DNA from 4 places in the Shewanella sp. MMG014 genome. Region 1 is predicted to be linked to each of the others. Evidence: predicted binding sites of a transcription regulator. Region 1 holds the regulator's gene; each other region holds the start of a gene.
The links. The regulator MetJ, encoded in region 1, represses methionine synthesis genes. The targets are predictions, from matches to a motif close to TAGACGTCTAGACGTCTA.

Region 1 (5,144 bases):
GCGATTAAAGGTAAGTTTCGGTGTAAAAATGGCCGAGCAATGAAGATTAGCGCATTAGCTGGTAATGGTATTGTCAGGTTGCCTTATTTATATTGCCATCAAGAGATACAAACTGAGAAATTAGTCGAAGTATTTACAGATTGGCAAATACCCGACACACCGTTTTATGTGCTTTATCACAAGGACAAATTTCAACCTGAGCGCCTGAAAAAATTTATACAGTTTACCCATGAACGTTTCAAATCTTATCTGCCTGATTTATAAAAATTTAGTCAATGCAGTTAATTGAAACAAGGTAAAAATGAAAATTTAGTTTGCTGATATGACATCCTTTTTTGATTATTTCTACTATCTTTATTAAACAATAAAAATAGGAAAACTGGGATGCTATCAAGACTAGCGCTACCTTTCTGTTTACTCTTGCTTGCCAATAATGTGCAAGCTAGCGGGCTTTATTTTGAAGCTCGCAGCGACAGTATGGGTGGTACTGGTGTTGCTGCCTCTAATCGAGTTGGCGCCAGTTTCATTAATCCTGCTTTATTGGCCATTCTTACTCCACATAACACCTATACCAATGATGAAATCAACAAGACCCAAGCATTTTCTTTATTACTGCCAACAATTGGCGCCGAAGGTTCTGATAGCGATAATATGATTGATAAGTTTGATTCGTTACAGGACTCTTATGATGGCCTTGAAACGGCAATCAATAACGGTGATTCCGCCGAGGTTGAAGCCTTTCGAGACGACTTGGTGTTAGATTTAGAATCACTCAAAGGCAATGTGGCGAATGTATCAGCAGGAATTGGTGCAGCCTTGGTGATACCAAATCAACGTATGCCGATGGCGGTTTTTTATAAAAGTTATATTGACGCAGTGGGTGTGGCCGATATTGCCCAGTCAGACATTGATACTTTGAACGTGCTTGACCCTAATAACCCGCCAACTGAAATCACTGACCTAGATTCTCAAGGCGTCGTGCTAGCTGGTAGTGTGACTGATTTTGGTGTGGCACTTAGCTTTCCTTTGTCGATTGTAAATATGCCTGTCAGGGTAGGGGTTTCACCGAAGTTTCAACGAATTGATACTTACCATTACTCAGTTAATGCTAACAATTTTGACGCTGATGATTTTGATGATGACAAATATCGTAACGATGAAAATCTTTTTAATTTGGACGTTGGTGTCGCATTTGAACCTATTGAAAAATTAACTATTGGGCTATCTGCCAGAAACTTATTCAGTCAAACCGTCAAAACGGTTGAAGCGCAAGGACGAGAGTTTCACTACCAAGTGGAACCATTAATTACCGCAGGCGCTGCCTACGATTGGTCATCGGTAACCTTGACCACAGATATTGATTTAGTCGACCAAACCCGATTTAAAGAGTTTGATCCTGTGCAGTATTGGCGTGTAGGCGGTGAGCTAAAAGCCACTGATTGGCTCTCGTTGAGAATGGGTTATCGACATGACTTAAAAGACAACAGTGTTGATATATATTCATTTGGTACAGGTTTTGCGATTGGGCAAGCATTTAAGTTAGACATGAGTGGTAGCTATGGTGAAGATGACGCTGTAGGGGCAGTATTACAAACCTCTTACCACTTCTGAGTGCTGACCTAACGATCGTCAGCGACTTTAATTATGGCGTGATTAACTGATAGATAAAGCTAACGTTGACTTAATTGTTAGCACGATAGCACTCAGGCCACACAGCATTAATGTTGCCATTCTGGTTTTTTCTTTGTCGACTTTATTGGTTAGTTTTCCTGCCACTAGGCTACCTAAAAACACCGACGGCAATAACATCAATGAAAGCCAAACATGTTTTAGCTCAACGAGTCCCGCCACAATGAGTATCAACATCGCAATCATAGAACTAAAGACAAAAAATATGGATAAGGCTGCACGAAACTGTGGTGCGTCTTTTCCGGCAAGTAATATTGCTAGAGGTGGGCCACCAATTGCAGCGATATTGCCAAATATTCCTGATAAAACCCCTGCTATAAACAAAGTGATCTTATTTACTGGTGCGGTAATTTTATAGATGCTAAGAATGACTGCAGTAGCCACAATAAAGGCTATCGCTAGCCCTAATACTGCTTGTGGGGCAAAAATTAATAATCCAGCACCAAGAAAACCACCAGGGACTCGACCGAGCAAGGCGTATTGTAAACCATTAAACTTGAGCGGGGTTCGCTCTCGCAATAACGTTATTAATGCAATGGAAAATCCACATGCAATAACTGGAACAGGAACAAGTTGAGGGTCAATAATGTAAAGCAGTGGACTGGCGACCACTGCTAAGCCAAAACCTATTAGCCCCTGAGTTAGTGCGCCCAGAAATATGATAACCGATGCAAGCATCAAGGTTTGCGGATCGATAAATGCCATTCTGTGCTCGTTGACTTAATTAAGGTCGGTGCAAATTTGGTACGACAAATTTTATGCGAATAGAAATGCAGAATAAAATTGAGCTTACATAAAAGTAAGCTCAATAGTGGTTATTCGTCTAAATCTTCCCACTCGATGCCCATTTTATCCATAAGAGCTTTAGCCTCACTTGGAATGCTATCTGGGCCTTCTTTAGATAAATCTTCATCGTTAGGGAGTGGCTGACCTGTATATGCGTGCAAAAATGCTTCACATAATAGTTCACTGTTAGTGGCATGGCGCAAGTTGTTCACCTGACGACGAGTACGTTCATCAGTTAGTACTTTAAGCACTTTTAACGGAATGGATACCGTAATTTTTTTAACTTGTTCGTTTTTTTTGCCATGTTCGGCATATGGGCTGATATAGTCGCCATTCCATTCAGTCATTAACTCACCTTTATACGATAGATTCGTGGCAGATTTTAACTGCTTATTTATTACAGTCAAATTATTGCTGCTATTCTATAACGAATGCAAATAGATTTCTTTATGTTTAGACGTCTAAACGTCTAATATGTGTTGACGATCTAACTTTGCTTAGGTACATTTAGCCATCTAGACATCTCTACGGTGTGTACTCTATAGTGTGTCAATCTTGAGGAGCTTACAATGAAAAAACATCGCGCAGCTACATTAGCAGTTCGCCAAGGTATCGAATCTGATACTCAGTATGGCGCGGTAGTCCCGCCGATTTACCTTTCAACAAATTATTCATTTGATGGACACACCAACCCTAGGGAATTCGACTATAGCCGCTCAGGTAATCCGACTCGTTGTGTACTAGGAGAGGCAATCGCTAAACTAGAAAATGGCGCGACAGGGATTGTAACTTGTACAGGAATGGCCGCGATTACCTTAGTGACCAGTTTACTTGGGCCTGATGACTTAATCGTGGTACCGCATGACTGTTATGGTGGTAGTTACCGACTGTTCACAAATCTTGCCAACAAAGGCCAATTTAAATTATTGGTTGTTGATCAAACTGACGAGAAAGCACTCACTGAAGCGATAGCGCAAAAGCCTAAAATGGTCTGGTTAGAAACACCTTCGAACCCACTTTTGCGGGTTGTGGATATTAAAGCCATCGTTGAAGCAAGCCATGCTGTTGATGCACTTGTTGTAGTCGACAATACTTTCTTATCTCCAATTTTACAGCAGCCATTAGAACTTGGTGCTGATATCGTGATGCACTCAACGACTAAATACATTAATGGCCACAGTGATGTTGTTGGCGGCGCCGTTGTCGCTAAAGATGCAGAGCTTGGTGAGCTATTACATTGGTGGTCAAATACCTTAGGGCTAACAGGTTCTGCATTTGACAGTTACTTAACACTGCGTGGTATTAGAACTTTAGCCGTGCGGATCCGTGAGCACCAAACTAATGCTCAGCGTGTGATTGACGTGTTGCAATCTAGTGATGTCGTTGAAAAAGTGTACTATCCCGGCTTAAAAGACCATCCAGGTCACGATATTGCTGCCAAACAGCAAAAAGGCTTTGGTGCTATGTTAAGTTTTGAGCTTAAAGGTGGCGAAGCGGAAGTGGTTGCCTTTTTAAATGCATTATCGATTTTCAGTGTTGCTGAAAGCTTAGGCGGAGTGGAAAGCTTAGTTGCCGTCCCAGCAACAATGACCCATAGAGCAATGGTGCCTGAAGCACGTTATGAAGCTGGTATTAAAGATACATTACTGAGACTATCTGTCGGGATTGAAGACGCAGAAGATTTAGTGAATGACATCAATGCCGGGCTCGCAGCAGTTGCCGCATTATAGTTCCGTGTCAGTCAGCGTTTTGCACAAAAGTTTAGTGGTTTAAGGAGTACAAAATGACCCGCAGTCATTTACATAAGTTTGGTGGTTCAAGTCTTGCTGATGCAGATTGTTATCGCCGTGTCGCCCATATTTTGTTGACTCATGGAAACTGCGACGATCTTGTCGTCGTGTCAGCTGCGGGAAAAAGCACTAACTTTCTATACAAGCTGTTGTCGCTTCGGGAAACGGGCGAATTATGGCAAGAAGAATTACAAGTTCTCATCAGCTACCAGCAAAACTTAATTGAGCAGCTGCTCTCTAACGAACAAGCCCGAGATTTACGTGAGCGTCTATCAACGGATAAGGCGCAACTGATCAGCCTGTTATCACTTGAGCAGCGCAATGAATTCGAATTAAACCAAGTGCTCAGCTTTGGTGAACGTTGGTCTGCGCGCTTAATGGCTGCGCTTTTACGTGAATCAGGTGTTGCTGCAATCAATGTTGATGCTTGTTCAATTCTCGTTGCTGACGAAGGCTTAGTGCCTAATATTCGATTAGCTCAATCACGTGAAAAAGTGCAAGCACTGCTTGAAGCGCACCCCAATGAGCGATTAGTCATTACTGGTTTTATTTGCGCTAACCAGCAAGGTGATACTCTGTTACTTGGACGAAATGGCTCTGATTACAGCGCAACCTTAATTGCGAGCTTAGCAGATATAGAACGAGTCACTATTTGGACTGATGTTGAAGGGGTGTTTAATGCAGACCCTAATAAAATCAATGATGCCAAGTTACTCAATAGTATGTCATTGGCGGAAGCGGATAGATTGGCTCATTTAGGTTCTCCTGTCCTTCACAGCAGGACATTACAACCTTTATTTGATACCAATGTCAGTTTGGCTGTTCGTTCTAGCTATGCATCTCATACTGATTTTACCTTGATTGCGCCGCAAAGCTCTT
Region 2 (5,144 bases), on a different contig from region 1:
TTCCACTTTTTCGGCTTCAATAAATGGGTTTAAATAGGCCACGGCTTTTTTCATTACTCGAGCGGATTTCACCACTTGCGGCAAGAACATTTTACCTGCGCCGAATAAGTCACCGACGACATTCATGCCATTCATTAATGGCCCTTCGATCACATCCAGTGGACGGACTGCTTGTAGGCGTGCTTCTTCAGTGTCCTGGTCAATAAATTCGGTAATCCCTTTAACTAAGGCGTGGGATAAGCGCTCTTCAACAGGCCAACCTCGCCATGCTAAATCTTCTTTTTTCGCGACTTGTTTACCGTCACCACGAAACTTTTCAGCGACATCAAGTAGTTGTTCTGTATTGGTTGAATCAGCGACGGGGCAAGGTAAATTTTGCACCACGTTTTCAACTTTTTCTTTAAGTTCAGGGTCGATATCATCATAAATGGCTAATTGACCCGCGTTAACAATCCCCATGTCCATACCTGCTTGAATCGCATGGTATAAAAACACCGCATGAATGGCTTCACGCACTGGGTTGTTGCCACGGAACGAGAAAGACACATTCGATACACCGCCAGAGATCATCGCATAGGGTAACGTGGCTTTGATGTCTTTAATCGACTCAATAAAGTCGACAGCGTAATTGTCGTGCTCTTCAATTCCGGTGGCAATCGCAAAAATATTCGGGTCAAAAATAATGTCTTCAGGTGGAAAGCCAACCACATCAACTAATACACGATAAGCACGCGTACAAATTTCAGTTTTACGGGCTCGGGTATCGGCCTGGCCGTCTTCATCAAAGGCCATGACAATGGCAGCCGCGCCATAGCGTTTGACTAATGTGGCTTGTTTGATAAAGGCTTCTTCGCCTTCTTTCATTGAAATTGAGTTAACAATGGATTTGCCTTGTACGCATTTAAGGCCTGCTTCAATGACATCCCATTTAGATGAGTCAATCATAATAGGCACACGAGAAATGTCTGGCTCTGAGGCGATTAAGTTTAAGAACTTTTTCATCGACTCTGCGCCATCAAGCATGCCTTCATCCATGTTGACGTCGATGATTTGCGCGCCGTTTTCAACTTGCTCGCGTACCACATCTAAGGCTTCTTCAAACTTTTCTTCTTTAATTAAACGTAAGAATTTAGCAGAGCCTGTGACGTTCGCGCGCTCGCCAACGTTGACAAATAATGAGTCACCATCGATGGTTAACGGTTCAAGCCCAGATAAGCGACACGCAACAGGGATGTCAGGGATAGTGCGAGGCGCGTGGGTGATAACGGCATCACGAATCGCGCTGATATGTGCTGGTGTGCTACCACAGCAACCGCCAACAATATTCAGCATGCCTTCTGCTGCCCAGTCGATAATAACCTCGGCCATCTCTTCTGGCGTTTCATCGTAACCGCCAAATTCATTCGGCAGGCCGGCATTGGGATGCGCTGAAACATGACATTCTGCAATGCGAGATAATTCTTCTACGTATGGACGTAACTCTTTAGGGCCTAATGCACAGTTAAGGCCAATAGAAATCGGTTTGATGTGGCGCAGTGAGTTATAAAAACCTTCAGTGGTTTGTCCGGTTAATGTCCGGCCTGAGGCATCGGTAATCGTGCCTGAAATCATTACTGGCAGGCGATCGCCTAAAGTATCAAACACGGCTTCAATGGCAAATAGGGCGGCTTTGGCATTGAGAGTATCAAAGATGGTTTCTACCATAATGATATCTGCGCCACCTTCAATTAATGCTGTGGTGGATTCGACATAGGCATCAACAAGCTCATCGAAACTGACATTACGAAAACTGGGGTCATTCACATCTGGGCTAATCGAACAAGTACGGTTGGTTGGCCCGAGAACACCTGCAACATAACGTTTAATGCCTGTTTGTGCTTCTACTTCGTCAGCGGCGGCGCGGGCAACTCTAGCGCCTTCGAGGTTGATTTCAGCCGACAAGCTTTGCATGTCGTAATCAGCCATCGCAATGGTCGTGGCGTTAAAGGTATTGGTTTCAATAATGTCAGCGCCCGCTAACATGTATTTAGTGTGAATGTCTTTAATGATTTGACGCTGGCTTAGCACCAACATGTCATTATTGCCTTTCACATCGCAATGCCAGTCTTTAAAGCGCTCGCCACGGTAATCTTCTTCTTCCAATTTATAGTCTTGGATCATTGTCCCCATGGCACCATCGAGGATCACGATACGCTCTTTTAGCGTATTGGTAAGTTGTTCAAGAACCTGACTGTAGGAAGTCGACTTCGCCATATTTGAGTACCTTTATTGCTATGCTAGCAGTTGCTATTAGCTATTTCTTATTATGTGAATATTCGAAACTTGAGAAATTAGCATACCTTGTTTTGCACTATATAAAAGGCGGCCTAAGTCAAACTCGCTTCGTAAAAGTATTCAGCATTAATATTTGTTTGGACATTTAAACGTATAGACGGCCATAATACGTGAAGTTTGTTTCCAAGAGCAAGTGTCAGAATGCACTAACTCAGTCCAGTATGATGAATAATGCTGAACTTGGTGCAGATAAACGGTTTTGTGAACGGTGAACGTGCAGGAATGTATAAAAAGGGAGCCTAGAGTGACTAGATTATCACACGCTAAGATAGTATTACTGCGACACGGACAATGTGAAGGCGGCAATATATTGCGTGGAAAAACGGATGTTAATTTGAGCGAACTCGGTGCGGCTACGATGCTAAATCGTATTAAGCAGATTGATTTTGTGCCTCATTTTCCGAAAGTAAGCTTGATAAGCTCACCTTTAAAACGCTGCCAACATTTTACTCATGGGTTATTTACTGAGTTAAATACTGCTAACACTGCCTTAAGTGAAATGAATGATGAAACTCATCAGTCAGTCAACACGCCATTACCTGCGGTGCAGTTGATGCCAGAGTTGGCCGAAATTGATTTTGGTGACTGGGATGGGGTGTCATTTGATTCTTTATACGAACAGTTTGGCGATAAGATTAATCAATACTGGGACAATCCTTGGCAACATACACCACCGAATGCAGAGCCGATGAGTGAATTTGAAACGCGTGTCGCATCTGGTTTTAACAAGGTGTGTCAGCAATTACGTCAAGTGGCGAACAGCCCTGAGCTTAAAGGTAACAGCCCTGAGCTTCAAGCTAACAGCCCTGAGCTTCAAGCTAACAGCCCTGAGCTTAACGTAAATCGTTCTGAGTTAGCAAAAAATACCCCTGAACCTTTGGCTATTATTGTCACTCATGGTGGTGTCATACGCACCATTATTGCTTTGGTGCTTGGTCTTGAACAATGCCAAGGCATATATAACACCTTATCCATTGATTACGCCGCGACGGTTTCTATTTCAGTTTTTTGGGCAGATGAAAGCAGCGAGCCTAAGTTTCAACTTCATTGGCCTGCATAGAGTCAATAATAGGGGGCACATCAGCGCGTTTTTGCTGAACAAGCCCTTAATTTAGCGTACAATCTTTACAAACTTTTTTACGTGTTATCTTAATCTGTAAGAAAGCATAAAATAGGTCGCGATAGCGGATGGATTATTGTCGCTATCGTTTAAGAATAAATAAAGTTAATCTGTTTTGTCATACTAATGGATGAATAGGGAATCATGGTTCAACTTGACTCAAGGTCTGATTGATTAGCATGAACTGTACCCGCAACTGTAATGTTATTTTTTACGAATAACTAAGTCAGATACCTAGCTTTTTTATGATGGTTCACAGCCTTTTACGCACTGCATTTATTCACTATCCAGTGCCTTTAATCAACCTGAGCGGGTGACTCAGGCGGAGAATTCATGTTTTATACCACTGTAATACATGGCGCTGCATTAGATTGCATTGCGTTTATGTGTCAGAACCTAGCTAGATTAGGTCATTGCTTGTCAGGTAACGTCGCATTAGATGCTCAACGCGTCAGTGTGTGTGCTTTACGTATTAAGTCTGCTTTTCTGGCGACGGCTTCATGACTCAAAATCAGCAGCAACGAGATGGCTCAATGGGTGAGGCGCTTAAGGTGGCTCGACTTTATTGGTCAGTGCAACAACAGGCGATTCTTTCCAATGTCAGCTTTTCACTGCAACAAGGTGAAATGCTGGGACTGATTGGTCCAAATGGCGCAGGCAAGTCCAGTTTATTGCGCTGCTTGTATCGTTATATCTCACCAGATAGAGGCCAGATCACCTTGTTTGGTGAAGATATTAGCCGCATCAGCCAAAAGCATTTAGCGACAAAAGTTGCTGTCGTTCAACAAGAGACTCCGCATTATTTTGCAATGAGCTGTGAACAAATCGTGGCAATGGGATTAACGCCTCATAAAGGGCTATTTGAAACAGATACTCAAGCTGATAAACATAATGTGATGCAAGCGTTAGATAAAGTCGGTTTGGCGTTAAAAGCAAGCCAACAATATGAACAGCTTTCAGGAGGCGAAAAGCAGCGTGCACTTATTGCCAGAGCTATTGTACAAAAACCGCAGTTGTTAATCCTTGATGAGCCAACAAATCATTTAGATATTCGTTATCAGATCCAAATTTTAGAATTGGTGCGCCAGTTGGGGATCAGTGTTATAGCGTCAATTCACGATCTGAACTTAGCCAGCGCAGTGTGTGATAGGTTGTTATTGTTAAATCAGGGCGCGTGTATAGCTCAAGGGTTACCAGATCAAGTGTTAACCGAGCAGATTATCGGCGATGTGTTTGGTGTTTGCTGCCAAGTTAATCGCCATCCCCAACATGGTAAGCCATTGATTACCTATTTTTACGGTTATCAAGATGAGCATCCCCGTCATCAAACACGGCAACAAGATAACAAGGAGGGGATTTAATGTTTGCGACTTATTCCCTTCGCCATAAATGCTTATTGGCATTGACAGCATTGATGACCTTAATTACCCCAATTGCAGCAGCCAGTTTTGGTGCGGCAAATATTAGTTTCGGACAAGTTTTTTTACTTTTTACAGAACCCATGTTGGGCGCTTCTGCAAGCACTGATGGCGTAACGGCAATAACTGAACGTATTGTGTTTGAGTTGCGTATGCCTCGGATTATATTGGCGTTTATTGCTGGTGCCGGCTTAGCTTTGGCTGGCAGCGTGTTGCAAACTGTTACGCGAAACCCATTAGCTGATCCCTATTTATTTGGTATAAGTTCTGGT
Region 3 (5,144 bases), 140 kb from region 1:
GAAAAATGGGACGGTAGTGGTTACCCCCACGGTTTATCCGGTGAAGATATTCCAATAGAAGGACGTATTATTGCTATTGCCGATGTATTTGATGCTCTGACTTCAGCAAGGCCTTATAAAAAAGCGTGGACGGTTGAAGACACGATGGCGCTAATTGAGAAAGAGTCAGGCAAGCATTTCGATCCTGATTTGGTAAAACAGTTTCGTTCAGTACTCGATGATGTGAAAGAAATCAAAGCGAAGCACGAAGAAACTTTTTAATACTGCCGCTATTTAGAATATAAAAAGGCTGCTAAGCCTTATTGGGTTAGCAGCCTTTTTTATATCACGTTTGATTAGCGCAACTACTTATGCTGTTACTCATCGTCTAATGAATAAGGTAGTGGTACAACTGAAAGTAGGCTATCACTGTCATCGCTAATACGAAGTACAGCATCATTATCAGTGTCGTTTGCTAGGACTGCGGTAAGCAATACTTGGCCATTATACTGAACTGACTCAATGACTTTACCTGCACGGCGATAGTCACCATCCATTTGAACTTCGATTTGTGTTTCGCTATTGACGGTATCGGAGGCTGTTCCAGATAAAATATACAAGGCACGTTTATTACCACCTCGGTATTTCATTCTGGCGATAGTCTCTTGACCCATGTAACAGCCTTTTTCAAAACTAATCCCATTTACAGCTTGTACATTACACATTTGTGGCACAAATTCAGCGCTATGATTAGCGTCAATGTTGGCATAACCCGCTTTTATCTCTAGTGCTTGCCAAGCAGAAGCATTAAGTAATGGCTGCTTAGAAGCTGCAATGACTTTGCTTGCTATATCTTCGTTTAGAATCAATATAAATCGGTCATTATCTTTTAAAATAATCGAGTTATCGACGACAGTTAATTCGTCATTTATCGCACCAAATTCTTGTTCAACGAACTGGCTTGCTGTGTTACCTGCTATCCCTATAATACATTTACTCGCACTGATATCAGTTAATTCAGCTTTACTGAAAACAGCATATTTTTGCCACTGAGCCAAACTTAGTGGTAATGCGGATGCTGTGTGAAGGGTGAATAAGCTGTCATTGCATGAGAATGTTCTGAAGCTTGAGATCATTTTCCCTTTTGCATCACAATGAGCTCCCCAACGCCATTGCTGGTCTGTTAGTGAGGTGATATCAGTGGTGACTTGGCCGTGAATAAAGGTTTTACCTTGCTCACCAGTAATTTCAATTAAGCCTAAATGCGTGAGATTGGCGACAAATAAGTCAGGGGAAGTATGTAGAAAGTCCCAATCAGGCTGTGTTGTTGCAAGTGTCATAAACTGATCCTTAAGATGACCATCAAAAGATAGACAGTGAGTGTAACGGAATTCATTAATGCTCAAAAGAAAAAGCTACCTTCAATTGAATGAAGATAGCTTTAGTTCACAATATTTTCGTGATGTTATTGGTCAATTCGTCATCAAGTTTAAATGGGCTGATTGACCGTTTAACTTAACGATTAAAACAATACACGAGTACGAATCGTACCATCAATCGCTTTCAATTCACCAAGAGCTTGTTCAGCTTGATTAGAGTCAACTTCCATCACTACATAACCGATGTCTGCAGTGGTTTGCAGATATTGCGCTGCAATGTTGATACCTTTTTCAGAGAAGGCTTGGTTAATTTTGATCAATACGCCAGGGCGGTTATGGTGAATATGCAGTAGACGTGAAGTGCCTTTGTGTTGTGGCAAGGTCACTTCTGGGAAGTTAACTGCAGATACAGTTGAACCATTATCTGAGTATTTAGCTAACTTGCCAGCGACTTCAATACCGATATTTTCTTGCGCTTCAGCGGTGCTACCACCAATGTGCGGAGTAAGAATCACGTTATCTAAGCCTCTTAATGGGCTAACAAATTCATCATCATTAGATTTTGGTTCTACAGGGAATACATCAATCGCAGCACCTGCAAGGTGACCAGACTTTAATGCCTCAGATAACGCTTCGATATCAACAACGGTGCCACGAGACGCATTAATGAATATGCTTTTTTCACGCATTTGAGCAAACTCAGTTGCGCCAAACATGTCTTTTGTTTGAGGCGTTTCAGGTACATGCAAACTGATTACGTCAGCTTCATTCAATAGGGCTTCTAATGAGTGAATTTGACTCGCGTTACCGAGTGGCAATTTGTCTTCGATATCAAAAAATACGACTTTCATGCCTAAGGTTTCTGCAAGAATACCTAGTTGAGTACCGATATGACCGTAGCCGATAACGCCTAAGGTTTTACCACGAACTTCGTAACTGCCAGCTGCACTCTTCAACCACCCACCACGATGTGCATGAGCATTTCGTTGCGGAATGCCACGCATCAGCATGATGATTTCACCCAATACTAATTCTGCTACACTTCGCGTATTAGAAAATGGCGCATTGAATACAGGCACACCTAACTTTTCAGCGGCAGCAATATCGACTTGGTTAGTACCAATACAGAAACAGCCAATAGCCACTAATTTCTCAGCATGATTTAACACATCAGCAGTTAATTGAGTACGGGAACGCAAACCGACAAAATGGGCATCCTTAATGGATTTTAATAGCTCATCTTCTGGTAACGAAGCTTTGTGATATTCAATGTTTGTGTAACCTGCACGCTCTAGTACATCGACCGCAGTTTGGTGGACGCCCTCCAACAGCAGGATTTTGATCTTATCCTTGTCAAGCGAGTGTTTCGCCATGATATGGGTACCCTCTTATCAATAGTTATGCTTATGTTATGCTGATAGTAATGCAAGACCAAAATAGCACTTTTTTAACTGGTTGTAGAGGGCTAGATGGCTAAAGTTAATATTCTAATTCTAGAACAATATCATCTAAGAGGGATTTAGTTTGAATAAGAAAGTTATATGGCTAGTGATTTATTGCAGCGTGCTCTGTTGGTCTGTTATCTCACCTAAGGATATGTTTACTTGGTGGCTTGAAGCGCTTCCTGCGTTATTGGCTATTCCTATCCTATTTTTTACTCGAAATAAATTCCCCTTAACCTCACTGTCTTATCTGTTAATTTTAATCCATTGCTGTGTGCTGTTGGTTGGTGCTAAATACACTTATGCAGAGGTGCCGTTATTCGATTGGTTAGCACAACTGATGGATAGTGATAGAAATAACTACGATAAAGTTGGCCATCTCGCACAAGGTTTTATACCTGTGATGTTAGCCCGTGAAGTGATGTTGAGAAATCATGTGTTACAACCAGGCTATTGGTGCCAGTTTTTATCTGTGTGTTTTGTGTTAGCGTTTTCAGCTTTCTACGAACTCATAGAATGGTGGGTTGCTCTATTAACGGGAGAAGATGCAGAAGCCTTTTTAGGCACTCAAGGTTACGTTTGGGATACCCAATCTGACATGTTTATGGCATTAGTAGGAGGAATTAGTGCATTAGTGTTGCTTACTGGACTACATAATAAGCAGTTAGCATCACTTAATCGTCACTAATTTTTAGGTAAATAAACTAAATTAGGCAGTGCGGAAAGTTTTTTTATGCTATTAATAGAGGACTTTATAAGGACTTAGATGATTAATTCATACATTAGTATTGCAAAAATACCTTATGGACTAGTTAAAATATACTATCATTGAACATTGTTGTTACATGTTTTCAGCATTTCAGGAAGAAACTCGCTGACGCGAGATGTGATGGATACTTTTCAGGGAGAAAAGTGATGAATTCAAATATTGATGAATTAGTTTTTTTGCACCAAGTCGCAGCGCCATGTCATTTGGCCATTTTAGCTGAGTCTATTGGTCTCAAAACTCGCATAGTTAAACATGCTAGTGAACTAGAGGTTGAGAAAAATACCAATAGTTTTTATCTAATCGCTCAAAAAGGAGCGGCTTTAGACAGTAAAGGTATCCCTTTACTGGTTTCTCGGCTCGTCAATCATGTCCCTGTTGCTTTATATCAAGTTGAGCGTGGCTCGCTTGATCAAGAGTCTGCGCTATTGTTAGGAGTAAGAGGCTTACTTTATGCCGATCAGCGTATGGATCTGATGTTAACAGGGCTGAGAAAAATGGTCGCAGATGAGCTTTGGTATGATAGACCGCTAATTAGTAAGATTTTCCGCAGACTGGTTCAGAAACTGGATGCAAATATTGATATTCCGCCTGATACGGTTGCTATGCTACAAATGCTAACAAGCCGAGAAAGAACGATTATTCAACTTGTTTCTAGCGGTGCTCGCAATAAAGAAATTGCCCACAGGTTGTGTATTAGTGAGCATACAGTCAAAGCCCACATTTCATCTATTTTCCGTAAAACGCAATCACGCAATCGGGTTGAGTTATTGCGTTGGGCGCAAACTTATCAAGCTCACTTTGAGTTCGCTTAAATCTGTATACTGGTAGAAGTTATAGTTACTGATTTTCCATTAAAATTGCAGTCAACAACAAGTTTGCATAAAAAGGGAGCCAAATGGCTCCCTTTTTATCTCTATATCTACAAATTATTTGTAAAAAGCAATAATTAGTTTTGGTAAATAGTTGCTGTATTAAAGTCGCCAGACTGCGATACATTGATCATATCGTTACTGCCTACTTGCATACCCGTTACTAAGTTATCATTGCCTACTTGAGAAATAGTTAAGCTGTTGTTAGTACCATCGACAAGGAAATAGCCGTCATCGCCACCAACCCAGTTACCAGCGCCTTCTTGTGCAATATCGATGATATGATCTTCACCAAGAGACACAACATCAGCTAAGTTAAATTCGCCTTCTTGTACGATATCAACACTTTGGCCAATCCCAACGACGCTCACAGTGGCTTCGTTGTCAGAGCCGACTTGTTCAAGTGTCGTGCTGTTTTCAAAACCAAAGGTATCTGAATAAGCAAAGTTAGTGTCGCCTTCTTGGCTAACTGAAACTGTATTTTGATCAAGTTCAACAAACACAGCAACTTCATTACTGTTACCTGTTGAGCTAATTTCTACCATGTTATCAGCACCATATGTACCTGAAGCAACGTAGTTATCTTCGCCATCTTGAACGACACTAATCACGTTTAAATCGCCGATTGTTTCGAACTCGGTTAGGTTGGCAGTACCTGACTGATCAATATCAATCATGTTGTCATTACCAGAAATTACAGCAATGT
Region 4 (5,144 bases), on a different contig from region 1:
ATATTGAAAGTGTCATTGTATAAATTCTGTCCACTTTAAGCCTTTAAAGTGCTTATTTGTGAATGTTAACAAGTTGTTTGCTGGTTAGGGCTTGTTTGAATAATTATACGGTGATAGCTTAATAACTATCTTATTTAGTTTATGATTTTCATACTATTATTTGTATCGGTTTTGTTTGAATAGGTATGTTAACTAAACGTTGAAAGCAAGTTTGAGATTTCGATGGAATTTTTGCCGCATACGTTAACCGCACAACAAATGTATAAATTATTGATTGGTGGTATCACCCCAAGACCAATCGCTTGGGTGTCTACGGTATCGGCAAAAGGAGTACCTAATTTAGCGCCATTTTCATTTTTTACAGTGGCAAGTGCTAATCCTCCCGTATTGTGCTTTAACCCAATGAGTACCGATAAAGGCGTAGAAAAAGACACGCTAGTTAATATACGTGAGCAGCAAGAATTTGTGATCAACACTGTCAGTCATCAAGACTTATCGGTAATGAATCAAACGTGCCATTCATTACCGCCAGAACAAAATGAGTTTGAATATGCTGGAATAGAAACCTTAGACTCAACGATTGTGAAACCAAGTCGCGTTAAGCAAGCTGTGGTCAGTTTTGAATGTCGACTCAATCAAATTGTCGATTTAGGTAATCAGCCATTAGCAGGGCATTTGATATTAGGGGACGTCGTTGCTGTTCATGTTAAAGATGACGCGATAGATAATTTTAAAATAGATGCAGATCAACTTGATGCCATTGGCAGAATGGCTGGCAGTGACTATTGTTTAACGAGAGATAAAGTACAATTGATGCGCGAATAAAGCGATGTAAACGAGTTAAATAAAAGGACTATTTAATTCACACCCTTAGGATAAGAAAATCTACTGATGAGCATTAAGTACAGGGAGAGATAATGCCACTTTTAGAACAATTTAAAAATAAACTATCATCAAAACAAAGTGATGTATCTTTGAGCGTCGTGATAGGAGTCATCGTCTCTTTTTTCGTTGTCGCCTATGGCGCTTTAGCCAATCCGCTCGAATACACAGAGCCACAATCTTTGGTCGAAAGGCTAACAATATATGCTTATGGCTTAATCTTGCCTGCATTGGCATTTATGTTTGCTGCAGGGCGTGTGCTACTAAGACGATTCAATACCACACAAACTCATGTTCGCTCGGCTTTTGAGGAGTCGGAAAAAACCAGGCATTTACAAAATGTTTTACAAAATACCTTAGAGCAATTTTGTATTGTTTTGAGCGTGTATTTTTTATGGACCTTTATTATGCCTGCTGAGTTCATGTCACTGATTGCGCTAATATCGATAGTCTTTTTTATCGGCAGAATTATATTTATCAGTGGTTATGAAAAAGGTTCCGCCACAAGAGCGTTAGGGTTTAGTTTGACATTTTATCCTTCGGTTCTCTCTGTAGGCGCTATTATTATTTATCTTTTTTATCGTACGTTCTCTTAGCCGTTTTAGTGAATTTTACCCATAAAAAAACCGTCATAAGACGGTTTTTTTGATTCTACTTTATGCGCTAGGCTATGTTGAAAACTTATAAGCCTGCATCTGCACGTAAGATTTCAGCTTTATCAGTCGCTTCCCAAGGGAACTCATTACGACCGAAGTGCCCGTATGCAGCTGTACCTTGGTAAATTGGACGAGCTAAATCTAACATAGCGGTTAAGCCATATGGACGTAATTCAAAGTGCTGGCGAACTAGCTTGATAAGTACGTCTTCAGAAACTTTACCTGTACCAAATGTTTCAATACTGATTGACGTTGGCTCTGCAACACCAATAGCGTAAGACACTTGGATTTCACAGCGATCAGCAAGACCTGCAGCAACGATGTTTTTAGCAACGTAACGTGCAGCATAAGCAGCACTACGATCCACTTTTGATGGGTCTTTACCTGAGAAAGCACCGCCACCGTGACGTGCCATACCGCCGTAGGTATCTACGATAATTTTACGACCGGTTAGACCACAATCGCCTACTGGGCCACCAATAACAAAACGGCCAGTTGGGTTAATGAAGTACTTAGTGTCTTTGTTTAACCATTGTGATGGTAAAACAGGCTTAATGATGGTTTCCATCACGCCTTCGATTAAGTCTTCTTGCGTCACATCTTCACGATGTTGAGTCGACAGGACGATGGCGTCGATACCTTTGATTTGACCATTTTCATAGGCAAAAGTAACCTGACTTTTCGCATCAGGACGTAGCCAAGGTAATGTACCGTCTTTACGGACTTCAGACTGACGTTTAACCAGCTTGTGTGCGTAAGTAATAGGTGCAGGCATTAATACATCAGTTTCATTGCTTGCATAACCAAACATTAATCCTTGGTCGCCCGCGCCTTGCTCTGCAGGATCGCTACGATCAACACCTTGGTTAATATCTGGAGACTGTTTACCAATCGCATTTAAAATCGCACAAGAGTCAGCATCAAAACCCATATCTGAATGGGTGTAGCCAATTTCACGTACTGTTTTACGTGTGATTTCTTCGATATCAACCCAAGCTGAAGTCGTAACTTCACCACCGACTAATACCATGCCAGTTTTAACGTAAGTTTCACATGCAACACGCGCTTTTGGATCTTGCTCTAAAATTGCGTCTAGTACCGCATCAGAAATCTGATCGGCGATTTTATCTGGATGACCTTCTGAGACTGACTCAGAGGTGAACAAGTGGTTTGCCATAGTTGGTAAATCTCGTCTTTTGGAATTTGAACGTGTAGAAGCATCTACATCTAGACGTCTATAATAATTCAAATTAAGTTTGATAACACCCCTTAGAATCAATATAAGTTAAAAATTGTGCAACCATTCAAAGATTTATAAAAACTGTCATTGCTCTGTTTTATAAATTTATTAAATTAATCTTATGAATTTTATGCTAATTCTTGCCTTTATACTGTATTGGATAGGGATGCTAAGGTTAAAAATAAAACAATAACTTTAGTTGATGTTTATCACTTTGTTGGTTTTTTTATTCGCCGGTGGCAACAAATATTCACAGTACTTTTAATGTGACAAAAAATGTCTTAGGGCAATTTAAAATAGAAAATGTAATAGCTTAGTGGGAAAAAGTTATATAAATGTTATCGGTAACATGGTATAAAGTTGGCTAATTAATCTACGCGTTTAGTTTGCAATAGATTGTTAGATGAAAAAAAGTGGCTAATACCGCTAATAAAAATTTGCGTCACATCGCCTAGTAGGGGAAAATATGCCCCCACAATTGCCCGCTAGACCTCACAAACAAGCAGGAGAGAGCATGTCATCTCGTAAAGAACTCGCAAACGCTATCCGCGCATTAACTATGGATGCCGTTCAAAAAGCCAATTCTGGACACCCAGGTGCACCAATGGGGATGGCAGATATTGCCGAAGTGCTATGGAATGACTTCCTAAAGCATAATCCAACTAACCCAGAGTGGGTTGATCGCGATCGTTTCATATTATCAAACGGTCATGGCTCAATGCTGATTTACTCTTTACTTCACCTGTCAGGCTACGCGCTGCCAATTGAAGAAATCAAAAACTTCCGCCAATTACATTCTAAAACACCAGGCCATCCTGAATACGGTTACACCCCAGGTGTTGAAACCACAACCGGTCCTTTAGGCGCTGGTATCAGTAATGCTGTGGGTATGGCTATTGCTGAGAAAACCTTAGCAGCACAATTTAATAAGCCTGGTCACGATATCGTAGATCACTTCACTTACTGTTTCTTAGGTGATGGCTGTTTAATGGAAGGTATTTCGCATGAAGCTTGTTCTTTAGCGGGTACATTAGGCCTAGGCAAATTAGTGGCATTTTGGGATGACAACGGTATTTCTATCGATGGTCATGTTGAAGGTTGGTTCACTGATGATACGCCTAAGCGTTTTGAATCATACGGCTGGCATGTTATTGCAAATGTTGATGGTCACGATAGCGATGCTATCCGCGCTGCAATTGAAGAAGCAAAATCTGTGACAGATAAGCCTACGATGATTTGTTGTAAAACCACTATTGGTTTTGGTTCTCCAAACAAATCAGGCAGCCATGATTGTCATGGTGCACCATTAGGTGATGCTGAAATTGCAGCAGCTCGTGAGTTCCTTGGTTGGGAACACGCGGCATTTGAAATCCCTGAAACCGTTTATCAAGGTTGGGATGCTAAAGATGCTGGCGCAAACAACGAATCTGCATGGGATAAGAAATTTGCAGCTTATCAAGCAGCATTCCCTGCAGAAGCAGCTGAATTTACACGTCGTGTATTAACCGGTGAATTGCCTGCAGAATTTGAAGCAAAAGCGAATGCATTTATACAAGAGTGCCAAGATAAAGCAGAAGGCATTGCAAGTCGTAAAGCTTCTCAAAATGCGATTGGCTTCTTCGGTGAAATGTTACCAGAGTTATTAGGCGGTAGTGCTGACCTTGCAGGTTCTAACTTAACATTATGGTCTGGCTCTAAAGGTATTCAAGACGACCCAGCGGGTAACTATATCTTCCACGGTGTTCGTGAATTTGGTATGAGCGGTATCATGAATGGTATCTCGCTTCATGGTGGTTTCATTAACTACGGTGCGACTTTCATGATGTTCATGGAATATGCGCGTAATGCTGTACGTATGTCGGCGCTAATGGGTATTCAAAATATCTTTGTTTATACCCACGACTCAATCGGTCAAGGTGAAGATGGTCCAACTCACCAACCAGTAGAGCAATTAGCTAACTTACGTATGACACCAAACATGACAGTATGGCGTCCTTGTGATGCTGCTGAAACAGCCGTTGCTTGGAAAGCTGCGATTGAAAACAGCAAAGCGCCAACGTCATTAATTTTCAGCCGCCAAGGCTTAAAAGCCCAGTCTCGTAATGCTGAGCAATTAGCAAATGTGGCTAAAGGTGGTTACGTACTGTCTGATTGTGCAGGTACACCTGATGTTATTTTGATTGCAACAGGTAGTGAAGTGCAATTAGCTCTTGATTCTGCTGCAGCTTTAACTGAGCAAGGTCAAAAGGTTCGTGTTGTATCTATGCCTTCTACGAATGTATTTGATAAGCAAGATGCAGCTTATAAAGAGTCTGTATTACCTGCCTCAGTAACAAAACGTGTGGCGATTGAAGCGGCGCATGTTG

Region 2: a site for MetJ is predicted at 2,413-2,430, ahead of metH (methionine synthase). Genes of this name have one in related genera too.
Region 3: a site for MetJ is predicted at 2,817-2,834, ahead of serA (phosphoglycerate dehydrogenase). Genes of this name have one in related genera too.
Region 4: a site for MetJ is predicted at 2,759-2,776, ahead of metK (methionine adenosyltransferase). Genes of this name have one in related genera too.

What each region holds. Positions count from the first base shown of each region.
Region 1 is NZ_JAGJDZ010000006.1:330,782-335,925, reverse strand. It holds gene J8L86_RS12345 (LysR family transcriptional regulator) at 1-264, shown strand, start outside; gene J8L86_RS12340 (conjugal transfer protein TraF) at 385-1,611, shown strand; gene J8L86_RS12335 (sulfite exporter TauE/SafE family protein) at 1,654-2,394, opposite strand; gene metJ (met regulon transcriptional regulator MetJ) at 2,505-2,822, opposite strand; gene metB (cystathionine gamma-synthase) at 3,045-4,205, shown strand; gene J8L86_RS12320 (bifunctional aspartate kinase/homoserine dehydrogenase II) at 4,259-5,144, shown strand, end outside.
Region 2 is NZ_JAGJDZ010000004.1:105,220-110,363, forward strand. It holds gene metH (methionine synthase) at 1-2,253, opposite strand, end outside; gene J8L86_RS08000 (histidine phosphatase family protein) at 2,579-3,394, shown strand; gene J8L86_RS08005 (hypothetical protein) at 3,788-3,958, shown strand; gene J8L86_RS08010 (ABC transporter ATP-binding protein) at 3,955-4,815, shown strand; gene J8L86_RS08015 (iron ABC transporter permease) at 4,815-5,144, shown strand, end outside.
Region 3 is NZ_JAGJDZ010000006.1:193,660-198,803, reverse strand. It holds gene J8L86_RS11805 (two-component system response regulator) at 1-261, shown strand, start outside; gene ygfZ (tRNA-modifying protein YgfZ) at 357-1,319, opposite strand; gene serA (phosphoglycerate dehydrogenase) at 1,502-2,731, opposite strand; gene J8L86_RS11790 (DUF2238 domain-containing protein) at 2,883-3,488, shown strand; gene J8L86_RS11785 (LuxR C-terminal-related transcriptional regulator) at 3,716-4,381, shown strand; gene J8L86_RS11780 (hypothetical protein) at 4,516-5,144, opposite strand, start outside.
Region 4 is NZ_JAGJDZ010000003.1:481,573-486,716, forward strand. It holds gene J8L86_RS07405 (flavin reductase family protein) at 223-825, shown strand; gene J8L86_RS07410 (MAPEG family protein) at 918-1,478, shown strand; gene metK (methionine adenosyltransferase) at 1,564-2,715, opposite strand; gene tkt (transketolase) at 3,293-5,144, shown strand, end outside.